Regions from separate parts of the Neobacillus sp. DFD-2R genome, predicted to be linked through region 2. Evidence: riboswitches for the same ligand, from Rfam matches in the RefSeq annotation. Region 2 holds a riboswitch; each other region holds the start of a gene.
The links. A riboswitch is a leader RNA that binds a small molecule or an ion and turns the genes downstream of it on or off. The one in region 2 is predicted to bind thiamine pyrophosphate.
Positions count from the first base shown of each region.

Region 1: another riboswitch for thiamine pyrophosphate. It lies ahead of tenI (thiazole tautomerase TenI); the one in region 2 lies ahead of thiC (phosphomethylpyrimidine synthase ThiC).
Region 3: another riboswitch for thiamine pyrophosphate. It lies ahead of AC3ANV_RS10770 (acetylornithine deacetylase); the one in region 2 lies ahead of thiC (phosphomethylpyrimidine synthase ThiC).
Region 4: another riboswitch for thiamine pyrophosphate. It lies ahead of AC3ANV_RS17835 (ABC transporter substrate-binding protein); the one in region 2 lies ahead of thiC (phosphomethylpyrimidine synthase ThiC).

Region 1 is NZ_CM173228.1:1,637,448-1,642,785, reverse strand. Features, by position in the region: gene AC3ANV_RS08040 (methylmalonyl-CoA mutase family protein) at 1-1,408, opposite strand, end outside; TPP riboswitch at 1,683-1,791, shown strand; gene tenI (thiazole tautomerase TenI) at 1,905-2,534, shown strand; gene thiO (glycine oxidase ThiO) at 2,527-3,666, shown strand; gene thiS (sulfur carrier protein ThiS) at 3,677-3,880, shown strand; gene AC3ANV_RS08020 (thiazole synthase) at 3,883-4,650, shown strand; gene AC3ANV_RS08015 (thiazole biosynthesis adenylyltransferase ThiF) at 4,647-5,338, shown strand, end outside.
Region 2 is NZ_CM173228.1:2,486,144-2,491,481, reverse strand. Features, by position in the region: gene AC3ANV_RS12450 (hypothetical protein) at 1-93, shown strand, start outside; gene AC3ANV_RS12445 (long-chain-fatty-acid--CoA ligase) at 234-1,826, opposite strand; gene thiC (phosphomethylpyrimidine synthase ThiC) at 2,232-4,007, opposite strand; TPP riboswitch at 4,181-4,294, opposite strand; gene AC3ANV_RS12435 (DUF1003 domain-containing protein) at 4,394-4,969, opposite strand.
Region 3 is NZ_CM173228.1:2,141,891-2,147,228, forward strand. Features, by position in the region: gene AC3ANV_RS10760 (ABC transporter substrate-binding protein) at 1-705, shown strand, start outside; gene AC3ANV_RS10765 (DsbA family oxidoreductase) at 900-1,631, shown strand; TPP riboswitch at 1,697-1,797, shown strand; gene AC3ANV_RS10770 (acetylornithine deacetylase) at 1,890-3,191, shown strand; gene tenA (thiaminase II) at 3,188-3,859, shown strand; gene AC3ANV_RS10780 (ABC transporter ATP-binding protein) at 3,807-4,619, shown strand; gene AC3ANV_RS10785 (ABC transporter permease) at 4,609-5,338, shown strand, end outside.
Region 4 is NZ_CM173228.1:3,569,188-3,574,525, reverse strand. Features, by position in the region: gene AC3ANV_RS17850 (MurR/RpiR family transcriptional regulator) at 1-229, opposite strand, end outside; gene AC3ANV_RS17845 (S9 family peptidase) at 541-2,325, shown strand; gene AC3ANV_RS17840 (hypothetical protein) at 2,448-2,609, opposite strand; TPP riboswitch at 2,915-3,024, shown strand; gene AC3ANV_RS17835 (ABC transporter substrate-binding protein) at 3,211-4,203, shown strand; gene AC3ANV_RS17830 (thiamine-binding protein) at 4,216-4,506, shown strand; gene AC3ANV_RS17825 (ABC transporter permease) at 4,506-5,273, shown strand; gene AC3ANV_RS17820 (ABC transporter ATP-binding protein) at 5,270-5,338, shown strand, end outside.

The DNA of each region.
Region 1 (5,338 bases), 850 kb from region 2:
TTTTTATATGTTCATTTCGATCTTTAACTTTAGAACTAGAGCTTGTTGGTTGTTTGTTTTTAAAACCTATTTCTTCGAGATTCACATAAATATTTGTCCCAATGATACTATTTTTTCTAATAAAAATATCTAGTTGTCTTTTTTCATTCACGCCGGCAATGGCATTTTGCAGCCAATTGTTTTTAACCGCTTCGAGCATTCCGCCATTTTCCTCAATCTCTTGGAAAAATTTCCAACCCTTCTCTGCTAATTCCCTTGTCAGTTCCTCGACATACCATGATCCGCCTGCAGGATCAATAACATTTTGCAAAAAGGCTTCATCCTGTAAAATTAACTGGGTGTTCCGAGCAATTCTTTCAGAAAAATAGCTGGTAGCAATTATTTCATCAAATGCAGTAACATGTAAAAATTGAACTCCACCTACTACTCCGGCAAAAGCTTCGTTCCCGGCTCGGAGGATATTTACATGCTTATCATAAACAGTTTTTGTAAATGTAGAAGTTTCTGCAGCGATTTGCATTCCACGAAAATCCATTTCAGCTCCGTAAACTTCCGTAATTTTATCCCAAAGAATACGGGCTGCACGCAGTTTCGCAATTTCCATAAAAAAGTTGGCACCGATTGAAAATTGAAAGATCATTTTTGATAGTGCTTGTTCAAGATTCAGTTTGTTTTCAAGTAACTGCTGAAGATAAAATACCCCTGTGGCAGCTGCAATTCCAAGCTCCTGAACGGCATTTGCTCCCCCATTATGGTATGGAGATGTATTGATTAGAACAGTCTGTAAATTGGGGAGTTTTTTATGTGCCTGCTTAAGCGTTTCTGACCATTCAGCAAAATAGATATCGTCGTTTTCCGGAAGAAATCCGTCTATTACAAATGTTGAAAGCGGATCTGATGCTATGTATCCTGTCACACTTGAGCCATCACATTGATTTTCTGTCAGTTTTACCAAGACTGATAATATGTCCGGCTGCATTTCACAAGCATTTATTGCGAAGGGATATTTATGAAAATAGTCTTTTAATAGATTTAATAGAAGCTCATTCGTTTCAAATAACTGTTTTGTTAATTCAAACGAAATAACCGTTTGACCTCTATTTAATGCCTGTTCAAGCTTTTCCTCTAACTCTGTTATTGTTGTATATGGTATTCGCTGGGCAACCTTCCATTTATTCGTGATATAACCAAGCGGAAAAATTCCTCTTCTAAAATCGGAACCACCCGGATAAGCAGCTATCGATTTTTCATCTTCTTGGAAATAAAGCGGTTTCAAAAGTATGTTTTCATATGTTGAGGATTTCAGTGATTCAACCGATTTTCCTTTGATGGATTCCTCAGCCTTTTTTTCCCATTCATCAATATGATTTCTTGGAAATGTTTGATTCTTCATCTCTTTTAAACCCATAAATCTCGCCTCCCAACAACAGAATTTCTAATTGCAAAAAAATTCTAACACATTACTATATCTTATTTTAGAATAGAAACAACATTCAAGCAATGAAAACCGTCAACAAGTATGATGAAAGCGCTAGCCAAATCGGGGGACATATTTTATGCCCGATGTCCGGCTAATGGAAATTATCAATTTTTATTGCACAGAACAATAAATCAATTGACATTTACAATAAAGGCGCTACTATTATAGATGTAAGGTGAATTCTACAAATTAATATGTGATGCTTATCCGCTAGGGGTGCCTTTTTAAAAGGCTGAGATTGAAGTACTACTTCGGGACTCTAAGGACCTGATCTGGATTATACCAGCGTAGGGAAGTGGAAAACTAGACGTTTGACAAATGAAGGCCTTTTCATTTCAAATTTTCAACCACTTTCTTTACAAAAAGAAAGTGGTTTTTTGTTTTTCAGATTTATTTTAAGGATAAGCAGAATATTACTAAAGGGGTGACTCAAATTTTAAATAGTTTAAAAGAACTACATATTGTATCCAATGGCAAAATGCCGATGGATAAACTAAGTGAAATTTTAATGGAGATTCACCCATATATAACGGCAATTCATATACGAGAAAAACAAAAATCTGCACAGGAAATCTATCAAGCAGTCCAGCTTTTCACAGAAAGAAACATACCATTATCAAAGATTATTATTAATGACCGTGTGGATGTTGCCTTCGTTACAGGTGCAGCAGGAGTTCAATTAGCATCACATAGTTTAGATCCTTCAATTATAAAAACAAATTTTCCCGGGCTTTTGCTCGGATGTTCTATCCACTCCTTGGAAGAAGGACAAAAAGCATTACAGAGTGGTGCTGATTATGTGCTTTATGGTCACGTCTTTTCTACAAAATCAAAACCGGGATTATTACCTAGAGGTTTAGAAGAATTTAAAAGGCTAACAGGACTACTTGACCTTCCTGTCATTGCCATTGGCGGCATTACACCAGAGAATACTAGACATGTAATTTCCGCCGGCGCTAAGGGCATCGCGGTTATGTCCGGAATATTAGAAGCCCACGATCCATTAGCAGCTGTAAGGTCTTACCAAAATGAATTAAAAGATGGAGATGTGTAAAGTGAAAAATTCATTTGATGTGGCAATTGTCGGGGGAGGAATAATTGGGTCCTCTATTGCATATCAACTTGCAAAAATGGGGAGAAAAGTAATTGTTCTTGAGAAGGAACGTTTAGCTTGTCAGGCATCCAGTGCCGCTGCCGGAATGCTGGCAGCACAAGCGGAAATCGAAAAAGACGGTCCATTTTTCCAATTAGCTTTAAAAAGCCAGGCAATGTTTTCATCTATTTCGAACGAGATGCTTGAATATGCCGGCATCGATATCGAATTTGTTAATAAAGGGATGTTAAAAATTGCTGAATCAGAGGAAATAGCCCTGGAATTAAAAAAACAAGTCACGTTTCAACGGAGGTGGGATCCTAGCATCAAATGGCTTGATTCAAAGGAATTACAAGAAATGGAACCTGCTCTATCTTCCAGTGTTACCGGAGGGATGTACCTTCCAAATGATGGGCATGTCCAAGCCGCTAAATTAACATATGCATTTGCTAAAGCAGCAGTACATTTTGGCGCAGAAATTCATGAGTATACTGAAGTCCTTTCATTTATTTATGAACACGGGCAAGTCAAAGGGGTAAAAACAACAAAAGGTGTAATTAATTGTGAACAGGTTGTCATTGCGACAGGAGCTTGGGCTGCCAAATTAATGCACGAAACCGGGTTGGAAATTAATGTTTATCCTGTCAAAGGGGAATGCTTTTCAGTCATGACTGAAAAGCCGATTATTAACACTACGATTTTTTCCGATAAACGTTGTTATTTAGTACCTAAACGAAATGGTGAAATTTATATCGGTGCTACAATGGTGGAAAATACAGTTGATAACAGGGTAACGGCCGGAGGAATTACGACATTAGTAGAAAGAGCTGTTCAGCTGGTTCCACAGATTAAGGACGCAAAATGGGAGCGGGTTTGGGCAGGAATTAGGCCGCAAACCGGTGATGGGAACCCATACATTGGTGAACATCCAATTTGGAAGGGTTTGTTTGTTGCAGCAGGACATTTTCGAAATGGGATTTTACTAAGCCCTCTTACAGGGAAACTAGTAGCTGCATTGATGGACCGAAATTTAACAGATGATAAAACGCTCTCTGCTTTTCGCTTGGATAGACATTGCAAAGCGGTTCAATAGGAGGTGGAATATGAACGTACAACTGAACGGCGAAAATATACTTTTACCCGAAAATATTGTATTTGTTTCAGACGTACTAAAGCATTACCAAATTCATGATAAAGTGGTTGTCGTCGAAATAAATGGAGAGATTTTAACAAGGATGGAACATCAAAGTACTAGATTGTCTGATCGAGATCGAATTGAAATTGTACATTTTGTTGGAGGCGGTTAATAATGTTGAAAATTGGCTCATTATCATTTCAGTCACGTTTATTACTTGGTACAGGTAAATATCCAAGCTATGACATTCAGAAAAAAGCAGTGGAGGTTTCCGAAGCGGAAATCCTTACGTTTGCTATCCGAAGAATGAATATTTTTGAACCAAGTCAGCCTAACTTTTTAGAACAACTGGACACGAATAAATATACTCTCCTGCCAAATACTGCCGGAGCAAAAACGGCGGCAGAAGCCGTTCGTATCGCAAAATTGGCGAAAGCGTCAGGCCTTTGCGATATGATAAAGGTCGAAGTGATTGGCTGTGATAAAACACTACTTCCAGATCCGATTGAAACCCTAAAGGCTACAGAAGAATTAGTAAAGGAAGGGTTTATCGTACTGCCCTATACCTCCGATGATGTCGTTTTAGCTAGGAAACTTCAAGAAGCCGGATGTCATGCTGTCATGCCCGGAGCTTCGCCAATCGGATCCGGTCAAGGGATAATTAATCCATTGAACTTAAGCTTTATTATTGAACAAGCTGAAGTACCGGTTATTGTTGATGCCGGAATCGGTTCTCCAGCTGATGCCGCCAAGGCGATGGAATTAGGCGCGGATGGTGTTTTATTAAACACAGCCGTATCAGCGGCAAAAGATCCAATTAAAATGGCAAAAGCAATGAAGCTGGCAATTGAAGCGGGAAGGCTTGGCTTTGAAGCCGGCCGTATTGCCAATAAGAGATACGCTACCGCAAGCAGTCCGATGGAAGGAATGAGTATTGGGTGAATGATCGATATTCACGACAAGAATTGTTTCCACCAATTGGAAAAGAAGGACAAAAAAAAATTGCAAAAAAACATGTACTAATAATTGGTGCCGGAGCACTTGGGACAGGAAATGCCGAAGCATTACTCCGCGCCGGAATTGGTAAGCTGACAATTGTTGATCGTGACTATGTTGAGTGGTCAAATTTACAGCGGCAACAGTTATATTCGGAAGATGATGCAATAAATCGAATACCTAAAGTAATTGCAGCAAAAAAGCGATTGGAAGCCATTAATTCAGCCGTGGCGATCGAGGCAATTATTGCAGACGCCTCCGTTTTAGAACTTGAAGAATGGGCAAAACAAGTAGATCTTATCATTGATGCAACTGATAATTTTGAAACTAGGATGATGATAAATGATGTATCACAAAAATATCAGGTGCCTTGGATTTATGGTGCCTGTGTAGGTAGCTACGGAATCACCTACACGATTATACCGAAAAAAACACCTTGCCTTGCTTGTTTATTAAAAACAGTTCCTTTAGGTGGGTTAACCTGTGATACAGCAGGAATCATAAGTCCTGCTGTAAACATGGTCATTTCCTACCAAATAAGTGAAGCATTAAAGATTTTAGTAGAAGATATGGATTCATTACGGGACAAATTAGTTTCATTTGATTTGTGGAAAAATCAATATAGTGCGATTCG
Region 2 (5,338 bases):
AACGGTGATATCGTACCGATCATTATTCCTATCTCCTACGTATTAGATGCAGATTTATGTGATAGCAATTCGGTCAAAAATAGCATTATATAAGAAAACCGAAAACGCCCTTTTAGCGAAGTACACTAGTCCCTAAGGCGCCGAAGCTAGACAATTCTCAAAGTCAAAAATTTATACATCGTATCTATAAAAATAAAAAGCTGGCTCAAACCAGCTTTTTATTTTTTTGAATTTTAATTTACAAATCGATCGGACTTCCCTTGGGCATCCCAGTATTCATCCCGAAGGTGAACTTTTTGAATTTTCCCTGATGCTGTTTTTGGAAGCTCCTCGACGAACGTGACACCTGTGATGGCTTTAAAATGGGCTAATCTCTTTCTGGAGAATGCAATGATTTCCTCTTCGCTTACCAGTTGGTTTTCTCTTAACACCACATATGCATGCGGTGTTTCTCCCCATTTTTCATGCGGAATGGCAATGACTGCAGCTTCAAGTATTGCCGGATGCTCATATAAAGCCCCTTCAACTTCAATCGAAGAAATGTTTTCTCCTCCGCTAATGATAATATCCTTTTTACGATCAACAATATCGATATGGCCATATTCGTCAACTGTTCCCATGTCACCTGTATGCAGCCAGCCGTTTCGAATTACTTCCATCGTTGCTTCTGGATTTTTCCAATATCCCATCATAACTCCATGACTTCTTGTCACAACCTCACCAATTTCTTTTCCGGTATGTGCCACTTCATCACCCTTTTCATTGATGACTCGCACATCACAGCCGATCATTGGGTACCCTGCTTTTGCTTTTATTCTCGACTTTTCTTCAGGTGAAAGGTGCTGAAGCTCGGAACGGATCGTAGAAACCAAGCTGAGAGGAGTAGATTCAGTCATACCATAAACTTGGATAAATTCCCAGCTTAGTTCCTTTTCAACCCTGCTGACAAAAGCAGGCGGTGGCGCTGAGCCTGCTATGACAACACGAACATCCTGTTCGATCTTAGGTTTATTCTTTTCATAAAACTGTAAAAGTGAATTTAACATGGTTGGTGCCATGTGAAGTACAGATACTTTATGTTTTTGTATTGCATTAAAGATGGACTCCGGTGTGGCTTTCTTGAGGCAAATATGTGTGGAACCATTCGCTGTGTAATAAAAAGGTGATCCCCAGCCATTTACATGGAACATCGGGAGGACATGGAGGTAAACGTCACGGTCGCTGACGCGCAAGTGATGCATAGTGCTTAGGGCGTGAAGATAATTATTGCGGTGTGTTAGCATGACACCCTTTGGATTACCGGTAGTGCCGCTCGTATATAACAAACTGCAAACGTCATTTTCATCAAGGTCAGCTCGCTTGAAGGAAGAGGTAGAATTTCCTGCTAACCAACGGTTGTAATCGGTTTCATTTGTTTCCTGATTTTTATAATGAACAATCCTGTGCTCGACCGTTTCAAGTTTATTTTTTATTGGCTCAATTAAATGATAAAGATCCTGGTCAACGAAAAGGACCTTTGATTCACTGTGATTCAAAATAAACAGGTAGTCTTGTGGTGTTAAACGAACGTTCAGAGGCACCATGACCGCCCCAAGCTGAAAAACCCCATAAAAGCCTTCTAGCATTTCAATCGTATTCGGCGCCAAATATGCAATTCTATCCCCTTTGACAACACCCAGGTTCCTTAGACCATCTGAAAGCTGATTGACTCTGTTGTTTAATTCTCTGTATGTATACACCCTGTCATCACAAAAAACAGCCTGTTTATCTCCGTATAATGCTACGGCTCGATCCAAAAATTCGGGCAGCACTAATGGTACATTCATTGTTATTCACCCCTGATAAAATTTTAATTTTCTAAATATAATTAAATTTTACCATATCTATACTTAAAAATACTACCTATTATCTAGATTTGTTATAGTACAGTTATCACTGTAGAAATAACAGAAATGGAAAGAATGGGACATTTAAAGGAAACAGTTATATTCCTAAATATAGATATACCGCTTAAAAAGTAATAAACCCCTAAACTTAGGGGTTTATTAAATAATCAATAATAAGTACTCTCACCGAAACCACATTTTTGGCATTTCCTCATTCCTGATGATTCTAGAAATATATGTTTACAATGATGTTGGATATTGTTAATTTTTCTTTGTAAGTGATGGATCTTCTGATGTAAGATTTCTACTTCTTCCTTTAATTTCTTTATCTCATTGAAATTACTATTATCGATAAATCTTTGATCCATCATTTACAAATTCCTCTGCCTTTTGTTTCATTCCCTCTTCAATGGCTAATTCCTCACCTGGTTGATCTCCATTTGCCATTCCGCGAATATCATGAGAAATTCTCATTGAACAAAACTTTGGTCCGCACATCGAACAAAAATGAGCAGTTTTTGCTCCTTCAGCCGGAAGAGTTTCATCATGGTATTCTCTTGCCCGTTCCGGGTCTAATGAGAGATTGAATTGGTCCTCCCATCTGAATTCGAAGCGAGCTTTCGATAAGGCATTGTCACGAACTTGTGCACCTGGGTGTCCTTTGGCTAAATCAGCTGCATGAGCGGCAATTTTATAGGCAATAACACCATCGCGGACATCATCCTTATTTGGAAGGCCTAAATGTTCTTTTGGTGTAACATAACATAGCATAGCTGTTCCGAACCAGCCGATCATTGCAGCACCAATGGCTGATGTAATATGATCATATCCTGGAGCAATATCGGTTGTTAATGGTCCTAATGTGTAAAAAGGTGCTTCTTTGCAAATCTCCATTTGCTTATCAACGTTTTCTTTAATCATATGCATCGGCACATGCCCGGGACCTTCGATCATTACTTGAACATCATGCTTCCAAGCAATTTCAGTTAATTCGCCCAATGTTTCAAGTTCAGCAAACTGCGCTTCATCATTGGCATCAGCTATGCTTCCGGGACGCAATCCATCCCCTAGTGAAACAGAAATATCATATTGCTTCAGAATTTTACAAATTTCTTCAAAGTGAGTATAAAGGAAGTTCTCTTGATGATGAGCTAAGCACCATTGTGCCAAAATCGAGCCGCCTCTGGAGACAATTCCCGTTGTTCGTTTGGCTGTTAATGGAATATATCGTAATAAAACACCGGCATGTATCGTAAAGTAATCGACCCCTTGTTCCGCCTGTTCAATTAGCGTATCACGATAAACTTCCCAGGTTAAATTCTCGGCAATTCCATTCACCTTTTCAAGTGCCTGATAGATTGGCACAGTTCCAACCGGAACAGGGGAATTGCGGATGATCCATTCTCTTGTCGTATGAATATTTTTCCCAGTTGATAAATCCATGATGTTATCGGCACCCCATCGAGTTGCCCATGTCATCTTTTCAACCTCTTGCTCAATGGAGGAAGTAACAGCTGAATTCCCAATGTTCGCATTAATTTTCACATGAAATTTGCGTCCAATTATCATTGGTTCACTTTCAGGATGGTTTATATTTGCCGGTATAATTGCTCTGCCTCGGGCAACCTCGTCACGAACAATCTCGGGATCGATATTTTCACGAATCGCGATGTACTCCATTTCAGGAGTAATAATGCCTTTTTTAGCATAGTGCATTTGCGTGACATTTTTTCCTTCTTTTGCACGTAGAGGTGTTTTATTAAGATTAGGAAACCATTCAAGGTTTGCACGTTCATCACCTTCAAGGTATCCGTTATCTTTAGGTTTTATTTCTCTGCCTTCATACGTCTCAACATCATTACGTTCGAGAATCCATTTCTTCCGTAACGCTGGAAGTCCTTTTCTAATATCGATATGGTAATTTGAATCTGTGTATGGGCCGCTTGTATCGTAGACCCGGATTGGTGCATTTTCTTCTTCTCCAAAACTAGTTTCTGTTCGACTTAACTCAATTTCTCTCATTGGAACCTTAATATCTGATCGTGATCCCTCAACATAAACTTTTTTACTTCCCGTAAATTGTGATTTTAACTCAATGTTCACTTCTGCTTGCTTTTGCATGAAACTTCCTCCTTAAAATGGGTAGATTTTTCGATCAGGAAAGTAACAGCATAGTTCATTACAAGCAGCCTTTCGGACAAACGTGTAAATGAATGACAATAAAAAAAAGGTTCTGTTTACACAGAACCTGATTAATCGTCAAAAAGTAGTGGCGTGTTCACAAAATTAAGACGACGCCTTCGAAACTACTTCCCTACGCTGGTATCATCCAGATCAGGTTCAAAGGGTCAAAGAATTTTACGCATTCTTTTCTCAGTCCGAGCCATCGGACCCCCCTAGTAGAGCTATTGAATTTAATTATGTAACTTTAGGTTTGATAATAACATAGTGTTCATTATTTTGAAAGTTTTAATTTTAAATATGGGCGTTTTTTCCTATAGAATGCTTTATTTTTTTGATTCGTCCGGTTCAAAAACACCACATTGATGTAACGAGGTTAAAAGTTGTTTTATTTGAATTAATTCCCCTTCGATTCGATGAAGGTGACTCTGCATATCATCAATTTCCTGTTCAGCTTTATAATTTATTGCAAAATCAATAATGGATTCGTGTTTATCACGGGAAGCCTGCCTATTCTGACTCATCATGATGACAGGGGCTTGAAAGGCAGCAATAAAGGATAAGCATAAATTCAATAAGATAAAGGGTGGTTCATCGAAATGAATATGCTTGGTAAACGCAATCGTATTCCAGACTATCCAAACGGTAAGAAATACTCCAAACCAAATAATAAATTTCCAACTACCGCCGAATTTAGCAATTTTGTCTGCAAGTCGGTCTGCTTTCGTTGTTCGTTTTACATATTCTTCGTCAAGATGAGTCATTATGCTGCTTTCGTAGTTATCCACTAATCGATCAATGCGTTGTGCATCATTTTTATTAATTTCAATATCAAAACCTTGAATAATTGAGGCATCGTCTTTAATTTCAGGCTTCACATAAAAAATCTTCCTTTTATCCATTGTTCTCATTCCTTCTACAAATAAAAGCTTTGTTAGGTGATTAAGTTTTAACCATATATCTTTAAATGTGAAATTAAATTCCTTTAACAGGCTTATCCCAACAGCCATCCCGATATTTTAAAAAATTGGGACTGTTAAACTAAATGCGAATCCGGCGCAAATATATGTACCCAAAAAGGGGCTCTGATGTATCCCCGATTATAATAATTCTGTCAATTAACAGGAAAAATAATGATCCAATCAGCAACCCACCTTTTCAATTGCAGATAAATATAGCATGCTCGCGATGGCAATAAAATATTGGAACACAATTCCGGTACCGGCTGCCGGTAAACAAATATTTCATATTTTCACCTTAATACATATTTT
Region 3 (5,338 bases), 340 kb from region 2:
AAGGTCGAATCAGTTGTAACAATGGCCGACGTTCCGGGTGAGCAGCTGATGGTAGCCAATCGATTAAAGGATAAAGTGAAAACATTAGCGGATTTAAAGGGACTTACCATCGGGGTAACGGGACTTGGCTCCTCTACAAATATGCTGGCAAGTTACAATGTAGTTAAAGGCGGCAATAAGGAAAGCGATTATAAACCATTGCCGGTTGGAGCCGGTCAGACTTTAATCGCTGCAATGCAAAATAACCGAATCGATGCAGCCGTAACAAGTGAGCCAACTGCAACATTACTAAAGAATAAAAATTTAGCTTACACGTTTGTGGATATGAACTCTAAAGATGGTACAGAAGCGGCATTAGGCGGAAAATATGCCTCTACAAGTCTCTATATGAATTACGATTTTGTGAAAAAGAACCCGGATGTTGTGCAAAAATTGGCTAATGCCTATGTAAAAACACTGAAATGGATGAGTACCCATACTCCTGAAGAAATTGCCGATAAAATGCCGGAGGAGTACTATGCAGGTGATAAAGCCGTATATATCCAGGCCCTTAAAGGTCAGCTTCCAATGTTCACAACTGATGGAAAAATGCCTGCAGGGGTTCCGGAAAATGTTCAGAAAATTCTCTCTGCCTTTAAACCGGCTGTAAAGAGTGTCGATCTTAGCCAGACATATACAAACAAATTTGTTGATAAAGTGAAGTAATGATTTTCATATGACCGGGTGCCGCTTGCTGCGGCCCCGGTTTTATGGTGAAAAAGGCAACTTTTTGTTAAAACCAGGCCAAAGGATTTACCCTTTTATTAAAGGGTAAATATTTCGGTCTTAAGCAGCTAAATATGGGATTTATGCTGGTTGTGTTACTATAGTACTTAATCGTAGAAAATCGAGGTGTTTACATGAAAATAGAAGTTTGGTCTGATTTCGCTTGTCCTTTTTGTTATATTGGGAAGCGCAGGTTAGAGGAAGCGCTGGATCAATTTCCACATAAGGATCAGGTAGAAGTGGAATTTAAAAGCTTTGAGCTCGATCCAAATTCACCAAAGAATATCGATAAAAATATGCACGAAGTATTAGCAGCAAAATATGGTATGAGTCTTGAACAAGCTAAACAAGCAAATCAAAATGTTGGGCAGCAGGCTGCCGGAGTGGGATTAACCTACCACTTTGACACGATGAAACCAACGAATACCTTTGATGCCCATCGTTTGACAAAATTTGCGAAAACGTATGGGAAAGAAGCAGAAGTTACTGAAAAGCTGCTTTATGCATACTTTACTGAATCAAAGCACATCGGGGATTACGATACCTTGGCAGATATCGCAGAAGCTGCAGGCATTGACCGTGATGAAACATTAAAGATGCTGCAGGATAAAAACGCCTATGCAAATGATGTTCGGATTGATGAATCAATTGCACAACAATATGGCATTGGCGGCGTACCTTATTTTGTTATAAATCAAAAATACGCAATTTCCGGTGCACAACCGACTGCAACATTCAATGGTGCGCTCCAACAAGTGTGGCAAGAGGAATCTGCCTCACCGGTGTTGCAGAACCTTTCATCAGAGAATGCAGAAGATGCAAGCTGTGCGGATGGCAGCTGTGTGATTCCGGAACGAAAAGAGTAATATTACTTTACATTTTCTAATTCTGTGCTATAGTTTTACTATATTTTGAACTTTATATGTTGATCGACTCACACTAGGGGGGCCTTTGGCTGAGATGGAACTTTGTTCTAGACCCTTTGAACCTGATCTGGATGATACCAGCGGAGGGAAGTGGAACGAATCATTTATGTCAGCCTCATTTAATTTGACATTAATCTTCAAACCACTCATTTCTCCGAAAGTGAGTGGTTTTTATTTTGCAATTAAGGGGAAAGAAAAATGAGAGCGATATCTGAAGATTTGTCACAAAAGATTTCGGATCAAGTGGAAGCAAAAAAAGAAGAATTGATTGAATTACTGACAAAACTAATTGCGTTTCCAACAGTAAGCCCTCCTGCACGTAATACAAATGATGTGCAGGAAGTCATTAAAGAATACTTGGAAGATTTGGGATTTAAAACCGATAAGTGGGATGTGTACCCTGGTGACCCCAATGTTGTCGGCGTTTTAAAAGGAGAAGCATCTGATCAATATAATAGTTTAATTATCAACGGTCATATGGATGTCGCCGAGGTTGGTGATGATAAAGAGTGGGATGAATCACCGTTTACCACTTATATCAAAGATTCTTATATTTATGGACGCGGTGTTGCCGACATGAAGGGCGGAATAGCAGCATCGCTAATGGCTATTAAACTATTAAAAGAACTTGGTATCACGCTTAAAGGAGATCTTCAATTTCAGTCGGTCATCGGCGAAGAAGTGGGAGAAGCGGGAACCCTTGATTGTACCGAAAAAGGATATACAGCCGATTATGCTGTAGTCGTCGATACTAGTGACTTACATATCCAAGGACAGGGCGGCGTCATTACAGGTTGGATTACAATTCAAAGTAAAGAAACCTATCACGATGGCTTGCGCAGGAAGATGATACATGCGGGTGGCGGTGTTAAGGGTGCCAGTGCAATTGAGAAAATGATGAAAATCATTTCGGGGCTTCAGGAGCTTGAACGGCATTGGGCTGTAACGAAAAGCTATGAAGGCTTCGAACCTGGAAGCAATACCATTAATCCTGCTGTAATTGAAGGAGGCAGGCATGCCGCTTTTGTTGCCGATCGCTGTGCGCTCTGGATCACGGTTCATTTTTATCCGAATGAAGATTACGAAGCGGTTATCAAGGAAATTGAACAGCATATTCATGCGGTGGCTGAAGCCGATCCGTGGTTGCGAGATAATCCGCCGCAATTCACGTGGGGTGGAAAATCGATGATTGAGGATCGGGGTGAGATTTTCCCTTCATTAGAAATTGATCCTGAGCACCCGGGTACGCTTCTGTTAGCAGATTCATTTGAAAAATTGTTAACGCAAAAGCCAAACATAGGAATGTCTCCAACTGTTACCGATGCAGGTTGGCTTGGACGGGCAGGAATTCCAACGGTCATATTTGGGCCTGGAAAATTAGAGGATGCCCATGCCGTCAATGAAAAAGTTGAAATCAGGCAATTAGTAGATTTTACAAAAGTATTAGCCGTTTTTATTGCTGAATGGTGCAATACTACCAGGAATGAGGCAAAAAAATGAAGTTTACAGAATTTCTTTTTGAAAAAGTAACGGGAATTTGGGAGAAAACCCATCTGCATCCTTTTGTAGTGGGGATGGGCACTGGGGAATTGCCTGTTGAATCATTTATCCGTTACATGAAACAGGATTATGTGTTTTTAATTGATTATTCCAGGCTTTTTGCTTTAGGTGCCGTAAAGGCAAAAGACCTCGAAACGATGGCTGCTTTTGCAAGGCTGCTGCATGAGACCTTGCACGGAGAAATGGAGCTGCACCGTCGATATGCTGAACGGTTTGGAATTACCCATCAGCAGTTGGAGGAAACAAAGCCTACCCCGATTAATTTAGCCTATACACGCTACATGCTGAATGTCGCGCAGAATGGGTCTCTGGAAGAATTGATCTCAGCGTTGCTTCCTTGTATGTGGAGCTACTGGGAAATCGGCAAAATGCTCGCGGAAAAATATCCGGGATCAACAGAGCATCCTTTCTATGGGGAATGGATCAAGATGTACTCCTCAAATGAATTCGGTTCATTGGCTACCTGGCTGATTGATTTGTTAGACCAATTGGCAGCCGGGAAGCCGGAGCGGGAATTAAAAGTCATCGAAGAGCATTTTTTAACGACATCCCGGTATGAATTTCTGTTCTGGGATATGGTCTATCAGGGGGGCGAGTGGCCTGTCTAGTCCGGCAATTTTAACAATAAAAGAACTTTCGTATGCTTTACCCGGTAACGCAGGTTCGAAGTCCATTTTTCAAGACATCGAAATGGATGTGAAGTCCGGGGAGTTTGTCTCCGTAATTGGTGCAAGTGGTTCAGGAAAGAGCACGCTTTTTAAACTGATAACGGGTTTATTGGAGCCTGATCAAGGACTAATCCGGATAGATGGCCAACAGTCAGAAAATAGATTAGGAAAAGTGGGCTATATGCCGCAAAAGGATTTGCTTTTACCTTGGAGAACAGTAATGGACAATGTGCTAATACCATTAGAAATTAAGAGGGAAAAAAAGCAGGGCAAAATGGCGGAAATTAGGGAGTGGTTAACACGGTTTGGCTTGGCTGAATATGAACACGCCTATCCGCATGAACTATCCGGAGGAATGAAGCAGCGAGTCGCGTTTTTAAGAACAATCATGACAGGCAGGGACCTTCTTTTATTAGATGAGCCCTTTGGTGCTCTCGATTCGATGACAAAGCATAACATGCACAGCTGGTTATTGGAATTATGGGGCGATTTACAAAAGACGGTATTGTTTATCACTCATGACCTGGAGGAAGCGATTTTATTAAGCGATCGGATTTATCTATTAACCGGTGATGGCAAGGGTAAAGTGAAAGAAATGCCCGTTTATTTGCCAAGACCGAGGCGTTCGGAGATTATTTATCAATCAGAGTTCATTGCGATGAGAAAAGAATTGGAGATGCTAATTCACAATGAAAAGTAGATTGAAAAAATGGACAGATGACTATGGTCTATTTGTATTGGTCGTCGTTCTTCTTATAAGCTTATGGGAATGGGTTGTAAGAAATGGATTTATTCCATCGTTTATTTTGCCTTCTCCTTCATCCATCTGGAAATCCTTGATGGAAAACCGACAACTTTTGTTGGAACAGCATTTGCCTGCAACCCTTAAAGAGGTAATGATCGGTTTTGTCCTGTCCCTCATCGGTGGTGTGATTCTTGGGGTTGGGATGCATTTTTCGAGGGCATTGGAAAAGGTACTTTATCCCTTTCTCGTAATATCACAAACAGTGCCGCTAATTGCGATTTCTCCGATTTTTATCATGTGGTTCGGTTACTCGATTTGGAGTAAAATTGCCGTTACTATTTTAACAGCTTTCTTTCCGATCGTCGTTAGTACATATGATGGGCTAAAGGTTGGGGGTGAGGAATATCGCGAATTACTGCTGACGATGGGGGCAAATCGCTGGCAAATTTTTAAGAAAATCCAAGTTCCACTGGCGCTGCCAACCTTTTTTTCAGGATTGAAAATGTCTGTTGTTTATTGTGTCGTAGGAGCGACCATTGGCGAATGGCTTGGTGCAAGCGAAGGCTTAGGGTATTTCAGCCGGCGAATGTCAGGAAATCTCCAGGCAGATGCCGTATTTGCTGCAATATTTCTACTTTCATTACTCGGAATCATTCTTTTTTTATTAATAGGGT
Region 4 (5,338 bases), 1.1 Mb from region 2:
GATCTTCTTGAATAATGGTTTGCATTTCACTAAAGCTTTCAAATCCTAAGGCATACGAAAGTCGAATTACGGTGGTTTCACTAACAGCTGCTTGCCGTCCAATTTGAAAGGCCGTTTTAAAGGCAGCCTGATTGAGATTTTCAATCAGATAATTTGCCACTTTCTTTTGGCCTGCTGATAAATCGGGGAATTTTTCTTTTACCAACTGTTGAAAAGGAAGTTGTTCCATTCCATCATCCTTTCCCGGAGAAGTAAATCCTTCAATTATTCATTCTGGTGCAGTAAAAACTTCTTTACTAGTTTAACATTATCATAAATTAAAATGTAATAAAAGAGTATATTTTAAATTTTGTGATTATTTAAGTGGTATAGGATTTTTTTTGATGATGGATGGATTTGCATATGAATAGAAGAATTACATATTAATTTAAGAGGAGAAACAACAAGTTTAATATTGATTAATTAATTTCTACTAAGGAAAACAACAGAACCCGATACTATTTCATCGTTAATGTTCGTAACTAAAGGGGGTTGATTATAGTGAATATCGGAATTAAACCATATTTGGGCGTGAGTTTTGCAAGAAACCCCGTTTATCAGCCTGATGGCCATAAATTAAGCTTTATTGCGGACTATTCCGGCTTGCCTCAGGTCTGGGAGTTTGATCTTGGAGGTGGTAGGTCTGCCCTCCAAGCCTCCTTTACAAATGAAAGTATAAAAATTGTTAAATATATAAACGGAACCTCGACGCGGATAATAGGCATGGATGTTGCCGGAAATGAAAGGCAGCAACTATTTTTATTAAAGCGAGACCATAAACTAATTCCGCTGACAGATTCACTAAACCATATCCATCATTATGGCGGCAGTTCTCCGGACGGGAAGTGGATTGCCTGGTCAAGTAATCGGCGTAATCCTGCCTATTTTGATATTTATATCCAAAACTTAGAAACACTTGAAATACGCCGTGTATTTTCAGATGATGGTATCTATTCTTCGATAAAGTGGTCTCCTGATGGGAGGTCATTATTGATAAGAAAAACAAATACACATCAGGATAATGATTTAGGGCTGCTGTTGCTTAGCACAGGAGAAGTGAATTGGCTAACTGCACATGTTGGCGAAGCCAGCTTTAAGGATCCTTACTTCAATAAGGATGGGGACCATCTCTTTTTATTAACAAACAAAGGTAGAGAATACTTTGGATTAGCAATGATAAATCTTCATTCAAAAGAGCACACTTGGTTGGAAGTGGGAGATTGGGATTTTGAAGAACTCACAATGAACAAGGACAAAAATAAGTTAGCCTTTTCAATGAACGAGGGAGGGATATCAAGAGGAATTATTGTTGACTTGAATACAAGTAATCTTTATACATGGAAAACACCGATGGGAGTGATCTCTGATCTTACTTTTTCACCCGATAACCAAAAATTAGCCTATGTTTTTAATGGGCCTGAACATCCTTCTGATATTTGGGAGCTTGAGATTAAGCCAATTTACACAAAACGACTTACCTCCTCCATCCGGTCACAGGGTTTGGAAAATAAATTGGTTACCCCGGAGCTAATAACCTATAAATCTTTTGACAATCTTCATGTTCCAGCCTTTTTTTACAAGCCGAAAAATACTTCAAAAAAACACCCGGTTGTCATCTATGTACATGGTGGTCCTGAAAGCCAAATTCGTGCCGTTTATAATCCTGTCCTGCAATACTTCCTGAGCATTGGCTTTGCAGTTTGTACTCCGAATGTTCGTGGCAGTACCGGGTACGGAAAGACGTATACCCACCTTGATGATGTTAGAAAAAGAATGGATTCCGTTAAAGATTTGGTATCGTTAGTAGATTGGCTAAAAGCAGAGGGGAGCGTTGACCAACGTAAAATAGCGATCATGGGGGGCAGTTATGGAGGATTTATGGTTCTGGCAGCTATCAGCCATTTTCCTCAATTATGGTCCGCAGCGATTGATATTGTGGGGATTTCAAGTTTTAGAACCTTTCTTAAAAATACAAATCCATGGCGTCAAAAACTTCGGGAGTTTGAATATGGAACGATTGAAAAGGATGGAGCGTTTTTTGATCAAATTGACCCATTAAACCATACCGATAAAATTATATGCCCTCTTATGGTTTTTCATGGTGCAAACGATCCGCGTGTCCCAATTGAAGAATCCGAACAAATAGTAAATAAATTAAAGGAAAGAAACCATGCAGTAAAGTACTTCCGTTTTGAAGATGAAGGCCATTCCTTCGAAAAACTAAAAAATAAAATTTTTACGTACACGAAGGTGGCCGATTTCCTCGAACAATATATCGGAAATTAATTTTAGCAATCAATGAAATATAGAGGGCTTTATTAAACTAAAGGAAACCCGCCACTTTAGTAAGTGGCGGGTTTTAGTAACGCGTAAATATAAGATTAGGCCCTTTCTTGCAGCCATTCAAATTAATTCATTGAATTATCTAACAAAAAATCCCCTTTTGGCAAGGTAATAATCTTTCCACCAATTTGCACATGAATGGTATCGTTAAATATGGCCTTCACGATTCCTTTTAATGAAATGGTTGAATTAACATCAATTTTTTTCGTTTCAGAATTGGTTGTCAAATTATTCACACCTTCCAAAGTTAGATATGACAATATAATAAAGGATGAAAAACAAATAATTCGAGAAATAGAAATACGCAAAAAATAGTAATAATTCATCTTATGATACTAACTTGTGAATGTTTCTTTTTTATGAAACAATTAATGACTGCTTCACCTTCCTTTTTACACAATATAATTCGGAAAAATGATCTTAAATTCCTGCCTATCCCTCTTGAAACTTAGAAAAATATTTTTTGAATTCTGCACTGGGCTGGCATCTTTAAATGCTTCCGGTATAATAGTGAGGGAAATAAAATGGATACAATGAAATGTAGGGGGACCGGTGTTGCCGGTTGAGATATCGTTCTTAAGACGTAGACCCTTGGAACCTGATCTGGTTGATACCGGCGGAGGGAACATATTCTTAAACAATTGATTGTTTGTTAATATGCACTCAGGTTGCTAAAACCTGGGTGCATTATTTGTTTAGGTCTTGTTTTATTCAAAAATGTTAACAACATTACGTCTATCAGGTTGTTTCTTGTTTACGTTTTGTTTCTGTTACATCCGGATGTTATCCGGAAGAGATATTATTTTTTAACATATGGGGGCTTTAAAAATGAAAAAGTGGTTCGTTCTATTATTATCTGTTTTTCTTATTGCCGGTTGCAGCAGTAAAAAGGAGACAAATACTTCGAAGGGGAATACTAAACAACTGAAAAAGATTTCTGTTGTTCTGGATTGGACCCCGAACACCAATCATACTGGATTATATGTAGCGAAAGAAAAAGGTTATTTTAAAGATCAAGGGTTAGATGTAGATATTATCATGCCTGGTCAAGCCGGTACGGATCAGCTGGTGGCTTCGGGAAAGGCCAATTTTGGGGTTGGCTATCAGGAAGCGATCACTCAGGCCCGCATCCAGGGTGTACCACTGGTATCGATTGCGGCTGTCATTCAGCATAATACATCCGGCTTTGCATCACCTGCTGCCAAAAATATCAAATCTCCAAAGGATTTTGTAGGAAAAACCTATGGCGGCTGGGGCTCACCGGTTGAAAAATCTGTTATTGATTCTTTAATGAAAAAAGAAAATGCCGATGTCAATAAGGTAACAATTATTAATACGGGAGACACCGACTTTTTTACCGCGATTAAAAAGAATGTTGACTTTGCCTGGATTTATTACGGCTGGACAGGTGTAGAAGCTGAGCTTCGCAATGAAAAAATTAACATGATTTACTTAACGGATTATTCCGATAAGCTCGACTATTACACGCCTGTTTTGGAAACAAATGAAAATATGATTGCAAAAGACCCCGGAACAGTAAAAGCGTTCTTAAAGGCAGTAACAAAGGGCTATCAGTATGCGATTAAAAATCCTGACCAAGCGGCTGATATCCTTATTAAAGCGGCCCCGGATTTAGATCCAAAGCTTGTGAAAGCGAGCCAAAAATGGTTATCACCGAAATATCAGGACGATGCGAAGCAATGGGGGATCCAAAAGAAGATGGTTTGGGAAAACTACGCTTCTTGGATGTATGACCATAAACTTCTTGATAAAAAATTAGATGCGAATAAAGCATTTACGAATGAATTTTTACCAAAATAGGAGGTTATCAAAATGGCCAATGCATTGATCAGCATTCAAATATTACCGAAAACAAAAGACGGAGAAGATGTTATCCCGTATGTGGATGAAGCAATTCGCGTAATCGATGAATCGGGAGTGAAATATGAAGTCCATCCATTAGAAACGACGATGGAGGGCGAGCTTGAGCACTTATTTCGTATTATCGCTGCAATGAATGAACGAATGATTGAAATCGGAAGCCGTAATGTGATTTCCCAAGTGAAAATACTGTACCAACCAAGCGGAATTACTATGGACCAATTGACGGAGAAATATCGATAATGAAGAAAATACTTTTAAAAGGGTGGAGACCGTTATTGGTTCTCCTCCTTTTGTTCGTAATTTGGGAAATTGTTGTAAGGGTTTTGAATGTACCGGAATGGCTGCTTCCTCCACCATCAAACGTATTTAGAGAAGCATTCGCAGGCTGGTCAGGTTTTTATCTTGATTTAATTTCGACCATTAAAATTTCCTTGTTTGGTTTTGCAGTCGGGACGGCAATTGGATTGGCAGTAGCAGTCTTTCTGTATTTGGTTCCAATTTTAAGAGAATCGCTCTATCCATTGCTTATTTTATCGCAAAATGTACCGATTATCGTTCTTGCACCGCTATTGGTAATTTGGTTCGGATTCGGTTTATTGCCAAAAATCATTGTGATTACGCTCGTTTGCTTTTTTCCGATTACGGTTGCCGCATTGGACGGTTTTAGGCAAACTCCTGCAGAGCTAAAACATTATATGATGATGGCAGGCGCATCGAAAAAACAGCTATTTTGGAAATTGGAGTTCCCATTTGCGTTACCTTCTATTTTTTCCGGCTTAAAGATTTCCGCTACTTACAGCGTCATGGGGGCTGTCATCTCAGAATGGCTTGGGTCTAAACAGGGCATTGGGGTCTATATGACATTAGCCTCTTCTTCGTTTCGTACAGACAGGGTGTTTGTCGCTATTTTTGCCATTATGGTATTAAGCTTATTATTTTTTCTGATGATTGTTTTGGTCGAACGGCGAGTTGTTCGCTGGCAGTTGAAAGGAGAGGAGAGAAAGTGAGCCATCTTATCGTGAAGGATGTTTCAAAAAGCTTCGGGCCAAATGAAGTTACGAAGGAGATGAAC